2 regions of the Aeromicrobium erythreum genome follow, and region 2 is predicted to be linked to the other one. Evidence: riboswitches for the same ligand, from Rfam matches in the RefSeq annotation. Region 2 holds a riboswitch; the other holds the start of a gene.
What was found. A riboswitch is a leader RNA that binds a small molecule or an ion and turns the genes downstream of it on or off. The one in region 2 is predicted to bind thiamine pyrophosphate.
Positions count from the first base shown of each region.

Region 1: it holds a riboswitch for thiamine pyrophosphate, as region 2 does, so the genes downstream of both, Aeryth_RS00865 (ECF transporter S component) here and thiM (hydroxyethylthiazole kinase) in region 2, are expected to answer to the same signal.

Region 1 is NZ_CP011502.1:174,465-178,649, forward strand. It holds gene Aeryth_RS00855 (Ig-like domain repeat protein) at 1-729, shown strand, start outside; gene Aeryth_RS00860 (hypothetical protein) at 934-1,287, shown strand; TPP riboswitch at 1,297-1,407, shown strand; gene Aeryth_RS00865 (ECF transporter S component) at 1,397-2,032, shown strand; gene Aeryth_RS00870 (ATP-binding cassette domain-containing protein) at 2,143-3,480, shown strand; gene Aeryth_RS00875 (CbiQ family ECF transporter T component) at 3,477-4,185, shown strand, end outside.
Region 2 is NZ_CP011502.1:1,498,086-1,502,270, reverse strand. It holds gene Aeryth_RS07060 (TenA family protein) at 1-263, opposite strand, end outside; gene thiD (bifunctional hydroxymethylpyrimidine kinase/phosphomethylpyrimidine kinase) at 260-1,063, opposite strand; gene Aeryth_RS07050 (thiamine phosphate synthase) at 1,060-1,713, opposite strand; gene thiM (hydroxyethylthiazole kinase) at 1,710-2,501, opposite strand; TPP riboswitch at 2,490-2,583, opposite strand; gene ilvC (ketol-acid reductoisomerase) at 2,718-3,743, opposite strand; gene ilvN (acetolactate synthase small subunit) at 3,779-4,185, opposite strand, start outside.

The DNA of each region.
Region 1 (4,185 bases), 1.3 Mb from region 2:
CTCGGCTCGTCGGTGGTCGAGGGCGGCACGGCCAGCCTCGCGGTGCCGGGCTTCAAGGCCGGCTCGCACGAGCTGGTCGCGTCTCTCGCGAAGACGGCGACCGCGCAGGCGTCGCAGTCGGGTGCGGTCTCGTTCACCCTCACCAAGGGTGCCTCGACGATCGCGCTGGTCATGGCGTCGGCCGAGAGCACCTTCGGCGACCCGCTGAAGGGTGCCGTGGCGGTCGCCGGGGCCGACGAGGGCACGGTGACGGTCACCGTCGCCGGGACGCCCGTGACGGTCACGCTCGACGCCCAGGGCACGGGACGCTTCGAGCTCCCGGCCACGCTGAAGGTCGGCTCGCACACGGTGAGCGCGGCCTTCGACGGCACCGACGAGGTCGAGGCGAGCGGCACGGCCACGGCCGACGTCACCGTCGTGAAGCGGGCGTCGACGACGGTCACGAACGCGACGTCGTCGGTCAAGCGGAGCGCGACGTACCGGGTGCGCGCGACGGTCTCGCCGACCGTGGCGGGCGTCGACCCGTCGGGCTCGGTGCGGGTGTACGTCAAGGCGCCTGGCGCCAAGTCGTTCACCTGGGCCAAGACGGTGCGTCTGTCCGGCGGCACGGTCGTGACCACGCTCAAGGCGCCGAGGACGAAGGGCACGCTGTCCGTCCGCACGGTCTACGTGGGTGACGGCTCCTTCACGGGTAGCACCAGCGCGACGAAGGGGGTGCGCATCCGCTGACGCGCTGAGCACGCCGACGGGCGTCCGGTCCACCACGGACCGGGCGCCCGTCGTCCGTCCGTGCGATCGACGACGCTGCTCGTGGCGTCGCGCGACGGTGTCGGTCTACGGTCGGGGCGGGTTCGTCGACGGGCGCAGGGGGAGGGCCATGGTGGTAGGAGCGAGGGTCGACCCAGTCCGTGGCGCGCCGACACCTGACGGCTCGTGACTGCTCAGAAGGCGTGGGTCGTCGAGCTGGGCCCCGACGAGGACACGCTGGAGCCTGCGATCGTCGTCGGCACGGAGGAGGAGGCGAGGCGGCGACTGGAGCAGGCGCACGAGGGCGCTCCGCACCTGCGCAACCTCGCCCAGGACTGGCCCCTGCGCTCCACCACGCCGATCGGCCCCGACGAGCGCCGGACCGTGCACCTCCTGCTGGGCGCCGAGGACTCCCTCGAGGTCTTCGACGACGCAGTGGAGGCCGAGCTCGCACGGCGACGATGCTCGACGCCGGCGCGTGTCGTGGCGGCCGTGACCAACACCTGGCTCGGCGCGCCGCCGGAGGCGCGACGACGCTAGGGTGGACCTCACCAACGACAGGGGAGCGCCACCGCAGAGGGCGCTGAGAGTGCGGAACAGCCGCAGACCCTTGAACCTGCTCCGGTTAGCACCGGCGAAGGGAGTCACGATGAGTAGTTCTGCATCCACGCGTCCGTCCACCGAGGGTCGTCGAGCCCTCTGGCACCGCGCCATCGACCTCGCGGTGATCGTCGCGCTCGGTCTCGCGTTCGGTGTCATCTTCTGGGCCTGGGGGAAGCTCTACGGAGCCATCGATCTCGGAGTCACCCTCGGCTACCCGCCTCTGAGTGGTCTGCTGGCCGGGCCTTGGCTCATGGCCGGCATCGTGGGCGGCTTGATCGTTCGGCGACGAGGGGCGGCCTTCGGCACCGAGCTCCTCGCCGCATCCGTCTCCATGTTCGTGCTCGGCGGCACCGAGTGGGGGTTCACCGTCGTGCTGGCAGGGATCGCCCAGGGAGCGGGCGCCGAGCTCGCCTTCGCGCTGGGGCGCTACCGACGCTTCGGCGTGGGGGTGGCCATCCTCGCCGGTGCGCTCGCTGCTGTGGTCGAGAGCTTCTACGAGTGGTACTTCTACTACCCCGACTGGGACATGGCGTACAAGCTCGCGTACCTCGGCTTCTTCGCCGCGTCGGGCGCCCTCGTCGGTGTGCTCAGCTGGCTGCTGGTGCGTTCTCTCGCGCAGACGGGTGCGCTCGACTCGTTCGGGGCCGGTCGCGAGGCAGCGGGCGAGGACGTGCGGGTCTGACCGCCGTCCGCCCCGTCGCGGCTCGGCTCGACGGGTTCGGGTGGCGGCCGGTCGGCAGCCCCCGTCCCGTCGTGGCCGGGCTCGACCTCGACATCCCCGCCGGGCAGCGGGTGCTGCTGGCAGGGCCGAGCGGCGCCGGGAAGTCGACGCTGCTGCTCGCTCTCGCGGGGGCTCTCGGGGAGTCCGTCCCGGGCGACGTCGCCGGCGGCGTCCACCTCGACGCCGGTCCTGCCTCGCAGTCCGTCGTCGGCCTCGTCACCCAGCGACCCGGCGATGCCGTTGTGGCCGGTCGGCTCGGCCGCGACGTCGCCTTCGGGCCGGAGAACCTCGGGCTCGACCGCGAGGAGACCTGGCGCCGCGTCGACGCGTCGCTGGCCGCGGTCGGCCTGCACCAGGGCCGAGAGCACCCGACGAACGCCTTGTCCGGTGGTGAGCTCCAGCGGCTCGCCCTGGCCGGCGCGCTCGCGCTGCGTCCCGGCCTGCTGCTCCTCGACGAGCCGACGGCGATGCTCGACGACGCCTCGGCAGGTGCCGTGCGCACGGCCGTCGCCGACGTGGTGGCCTCCTCGGGCGCGACGCTCGTCGTGGTCGAGCACCGCCTGAAGCCGTGGCTCGACCTCGTGGAGCGCGTCGTCGTCCTCGACGCGACGGGCGCGGTGGTGGCCGACACCGACCCCGGCACCTTCGTCTCCGAGCACCGAGAACGCCTGGGGTCGGCGGGCGTGTGGATGCCAGGTCTGCCGGCACCCGCACCGCTGCGTCCACCGGAGGAGCTCGTCGTTCCGCACGATCCGCCGTGCGCGGTCGTGACGTCCTCGCTCCTCGTCGAGCTGGTGCGACGTTCCTGGTCGGGAAGCACGCGCACGCGGGCGCTCGAGGACGTCGACCTGTGGCTGGACGCAGCAGCAGCGCACGCGCTGGTCGGTCCGTCCGGGGCGGGCAAGTCGACCTTGCTCGCCGCCTGCGCCGGACTCCAGAGACCGACCGCGGGGCGGGTGCGTCGTGGAGAGATCGACCTCCACCGTCTTTCGTCCTCGGCACTCGCGGCGGTGTCCGGCTGGGTGCCGCAAGCGCCTGAGCACGGGATCCTGACGTTGCGCGTGCGCGACGAGGTGGCCCTTACGTCGCAGCGGCTCGGCCGGTCGGTCGACGTCGACGGCGTGCTCGACCACCTCGGTCTCGCACACCTGGCCGACCGCAACCCGTACCGACTCTCCGGTGGTGAGCAACGCCGCCTCGCCCTGGCCGCTGCGCTCGCGCACCGGCCGGCCGGCGTGCTGCTCGACGAGCCGACGGTCGGGCAGGACCGACTGACCTGGGCTGCCGTCGCAGGATGGTGGCGCTGCGCCGCGGATGCCGGAGCGGTCGCGGTGGCGGCCACCCACGACGCCGACCTCGTGGCGCTCGCCGACCACGTGCACCGACTCGACTCGGGGCGTCTGGGATGAGCGTGACCACCGCCCCGAGCGGCCTTCGTGCACTGCTCCCACGCGTCAATCCGCTCGCGCTCGTCGTGGTCGGGGTCGCATCGGTCCCGGGGTCGTTGGCCGTGCGGACGCTGCCGATCGCGCTCGTGACGCTCGCTCTGTACGCCGTCTTCGTGCTCGCTGTCGTGCCGTCGATCAGGTACGCCCTGCTCTGCCTGGGTCTTGCCGTCTTCGCCGGGCTGACCGTCGCCTACTCGACGTGGCGCCTCGGCGGCCGCGACGAGGTGGTGGCGCTGACCGCCGGTCTGCGCATCGTCGTGCTCGCCTGGCCCGGGGCGGTCGTCGCCGCGTTCGTCGATCCGGCACGCCTCGGCGACCACCTGGCGCAGGACCTGCGTCTGCCCGCTCGTCCCGTCGTCGCGGTCACGTCGGCGCTCCAGCAGGCGGCAGAGCTCATGGCCACGTGGCAGCAGCTCGTCCGCGCGCGCCGTGCTCGCGGAGCGTCGGCGGCGGGCGGACCTGTGGCACGGTGCCGGTACGGCGCTGGTCTGGTGTTCGCGCTGCTGGTGTCGTCGCTGCGGGGCGCCTCACGGCATGCGGTGGCGCTCGACGCACGAGGTTTCGCCGCAGCCTCGGAACGCACGTGGGCCGAACCGGCCGGGTGGTCGGTCCTGGACGTGGCCGTCGCCGTGGTGGGCGTCCTGCTGGCCGGGGTTCCGGTGGCGC
Region 2 (4,185 bases):
TGCAGCGAGCGCTCGGCCTCGACGGCACCGGCGGCGAAGCCGGCCCACGCACCGACGTCGTCGACGTCGGGCAGGCGCGACGCGATGCGCGCGAGGGTGCGGGCGTAGCCGACGAGGTAGTGCGCGTCGTCGGCCAGGTAGTGGGCGAAGACGGCGTCGGGCAGCGTGCCGCCGGCCAGGCCGGTGACGAACGGGTGGCGACAGACGTCGGCGTAGCGGTCGGCCACGTGCGCCCAGGCCCGTGCGGAGAACGCGGTCGTCATGCCGTCGTCTCCCGGAGCCGGACGAGGTGGTCGACGGGACCACGGCCGCGACCGACCTGGCGGGCCGCGCCGGACGCGAGCGCCTCGCCGAGGTAGGCCTTGGCGGCCCCGACGGCGTCGGCCAGCGGGTCGCCCAGGGCCAGCCGCGTCGCGACCGCGGCCGAGAGCGTGCATCCCGTGCCGTGGGTGTGGGGCGTGTCGATCCGGGGCGCCCGGAACCACGTGCTGCCGCGACGGTCGACCAGCAGGTCGTCGCTCGCCGGACCGTCGCCGTGACCGCCCTTGAGCAGGACGGCACCAGGCTCCAGCGCGAGCAGTGCCCGCCCCAGCTCGCCGGGGTCGGTCTGCGCGGCGAGGCCCGTGAGCACGGAGGCCTCCGGCAGGTTCGGCGTCACCAGCGTCGCGCTCGGGAGGAGGAGGTCGCGCAGGGCCGCCTCGGCGTCCCGCGGCAGCAGCCGGTGGCCCGACGTCGAGACCATCACGGGGTCCACGACGAGCGCGGGCACGTCGGCGAGAAGCTCGGCGACCAGCTCGACCAACGCCGGCGAGCCCAGCATGCCGACCTTGACCGCCCGGACGTCGAGGTCCTCGAGGACGACCTCGAGCTGGCCGCGGACGACGTCGAGCGGCACCTCGTGCACGGCGCGGACCCCGGTCGTGTCCTGCACCGTCACGGCGGTGACGACGGTCGCCGCGTACGCGCCGAGCGCCGTGGCCGTCTTGAGGTCGGCCTGGATCCCGGCTCCCCCCGACGGGTCGGAGCCTGCGACGGTGAGCACCACCGGCTCGCGACCCGTCATGCCGACACGTCCTCGCGTCGGGCTGCGAGTGCGACGTCGACGACCCGACGCAGCCGGGCGGCGGCCGCACGCGGGTCGGGGTCGGCGCCGACCGCACGCACCACGGCCACGCCGTCGAGGCCGGCCCGCACGGCCGGGCCGGCCGTGGTCTCGTCGAGGCCACCGATGCCGACGACCGGCAGCCGTCCGCCGACCCGTGCCGTCACCGAGGCCACGCCGGCGAGGCCGAAGGCCGGTGCCGTGTCGTGCTTCGTCGGCGTGTCGTGGACGGGGCTCACCGCGAGGTAGGTGCACGCGGCGAGGGCCGACGCGTCGTCGAGCTGCGCGAGGGTGTCGACCGACCAGCCGACGACCGCGTCGGGACCGGCCGCCGACCGCAGCACCGTGGGGTGCGCGTCCGCGCGACCGCCGTGCACCCCGTCGGCCCCCGGGACGACGTGGTCGTTCGCGAGCACGGGCACCCCCGAGCCGACGAGGGCGTCGCGCAGCAGCTTGACCTGGGCCTCGACCTCGGCCGGGGTGGCCTGCTTGTCGCGGACCTGCACGCAGGTGACGCCACCCTCGACCGCGGGGACGACCACGCGACGCAGGTCGGCGCCGAAGGACGGGTCGGTCACGAGGTAGAGGCGCAGGTCGGGGACGCCGCTCATGCCGGCACCGGACGGACGCGCCCGACGAGCTCGAGCCCGTCGGGGTCGGCCAGCCGGTCGACGAGCGCGACCCGCAGGCTGGCCGGACCCTGTGCGACCGCGGCGGCCGACGTGCCCGCAGCAGCCAGCAGTCCCATGGCTCCCGCAGCCGCATCGAGCGGGTCGTCGACGACCGCGCAGGCCGCCGCGACGAGGGCGCTCGAGGAGCAGCCGAGCGCGGTGATCATCGGCATCCACCGGTGCCCGCCGACCACGTGGAGCGTGCGGTCGCCGTCGGTCACGACGTCGACCTCGCCACTCACCACGACGACGCACCCGTGCTCGCGGGCGACGAGCGCGGCCGCGTCGTGCGCGTCGTGCGACGCGGCGAGGCTGTCGACGCCTCGCGAGCCGCCGACGGCGCCGGCGAGAGCCAGCACCTCCCCCGCGTTGCCCCGCACCACGGTGGGCCGCAGCTGCAGGAGGTCGACGACGAGCTCGCGGCGGTATGCCGTCGCGCCCACGGCGACGGGGTCGAGCACCCAGGGCGTGGCGTCGACCTGCGCCCGCTCGGCGGCCAGGCGCATGCCGTCGGCCCACGACGGCGACGGGGTGCCGATGTTGACGCAGACGGCGTCGGCGAGCGCCGCCATGTCGGCGGACTCGTGGGGGTCGTGGACCATCGCGGGCGACGCGCCCGCGGCCGACAGCACGTTGGCTGCCAGGTCCATCGAGACGTAGTTGGTGAGGCACTGCACGAGCGGGCTGCGCTCGCGCAGGGCCGTCGTGACGGCAGACGTCGGATCCATGTGTCTCCCTCGCGCCGGTGCTAACCGGATCAGGTTCGGCGGGTGTCATCTCAGCCCCTGCGGGGCACCCCGGACACGTCGACCATAGCGAAGGCCCCCGTCCGGTGGACGGGGGCCTTCGTGGGTCAGGCGTCAGCGAGCTGCCCCGACGCCGGAGGCGTCAACGAGCTGCCCCGACGCCGGAGGCGTCAACGAGCTGCCCCGACGCCGGAGGCGTCAACGAGCTGCAGAGCCCTCGACGTAGTCGGCGTCCTGCTGCTTCCACGAGAAGTGGGAGCGCAGGACCTTGCCGGTGGCCTCGATCGGGTGCTGGGCCTCCTGCTCGCGCAGGGCGAGGAACTCGGCGGCGCCGTTGTCCTGGTCGTCGATGAACCGCTTGGCGAAGGTGCCGTCCTGGATGTCGGCGAGGACGGCCTGCATGCGCTCCTTGACGGAGGCGTCGACGACGCGGGGTCCGGAGACGTAGTCGCCGTACTCGGCCGTGTCGGAGATGCTCCAGCGCTGCTTGGCGATGCCGCCCTCCCACATGAGGTCGACGATGAGCTTGAGCTCGTGGAGCACCTCGAAGTAGGCGATCTCGGGCTGGTAGCCGGCCTCGGTCAGGGTCTCGAACCCGGCCTGCACGAGGTGCGACATGCCACCGCAGAGCACGGCCTGCTCGCCGAAGAGGTCGGTCTCGGTCTCCTCGGTGAAGGTCGTCTTGATGACGCCGGCGCGGGTGCCGCCGATGGCCTTGGCGTAGGAGAGGGCGAGGTCCCAGGCGCCCTGGGTGGCGTCCTGCTCGACCGCGATGATGTCGGGGATGCCGCGCCCGGCGACGAACTCGCGGCGCACGGTGTGGCCGGGTGCCTTCGGGGCGACGAGGAGCACGTCGACGCCTGCCGGGGGCTTGACGTAGCCGTAGCGGATGTTGAAGCCGTGGCCGAAGACGAGCGCGTCGCCGTCGACGAGGTTGGGCTCGATCGACTCGGCGTACACGTGACGCTGGACCTGGTCGGGGGTCAGCACGACGATGACGTCGGCCTCCTCCACGGCGTCGGCGACGTCGAGGACGCGCAGGCCCTCGGCCTCGGCCTTCTCGCGGCTCTTGGAGCCCGGGGCGAGGCCGATGCGGACGTCGACGCCCGAGTCGCGCAGGTTGAGGGCGTGCGCGTGCCCCTGGCTGCCGTAGCCGATGACGGCCACCTGCTTGCCCTGGATGATGCTGAGGTCTGCGTCGTCGTCGTAGAACAGCTCGGCCACTGGATTCTCCTGGTGTCGTGGTGTGGGTCGGGGGGTCAGGCGCTGTGGTGCCCCGGCACCGTCCGCAGCGTGCGGTCGGTGATGGAGCGGGCGCCTCGTCCGATCGCGACGCGACCGGACTGGGCGATCTCGCGGATGCCGAACGGCTCGAGCACGTTGAGCATGGCCGTGAGCTTGCCGGAGTCGCCGGTGGCCTCGATGGTGACGGCGTCCGTGGACACGTCGACCACCTTGGCGCGGAACAGCTGGACGGTCTCGAGCACCTGGCCGCGGGTCTGCGCGTCGGTGCGGACCTTGATGAGCATCAGCTCGCGCTCCACCGCGGAGGAGGAGTCGAGCTCGACGATCTTGAGGACGTTGACGAGCTTGTTGAGCTGCTTGGTGACCTGCTCGAGGGGCAGCTCGTCGACGTTCACGACGATCGTCATGCGAGAGATCTCGG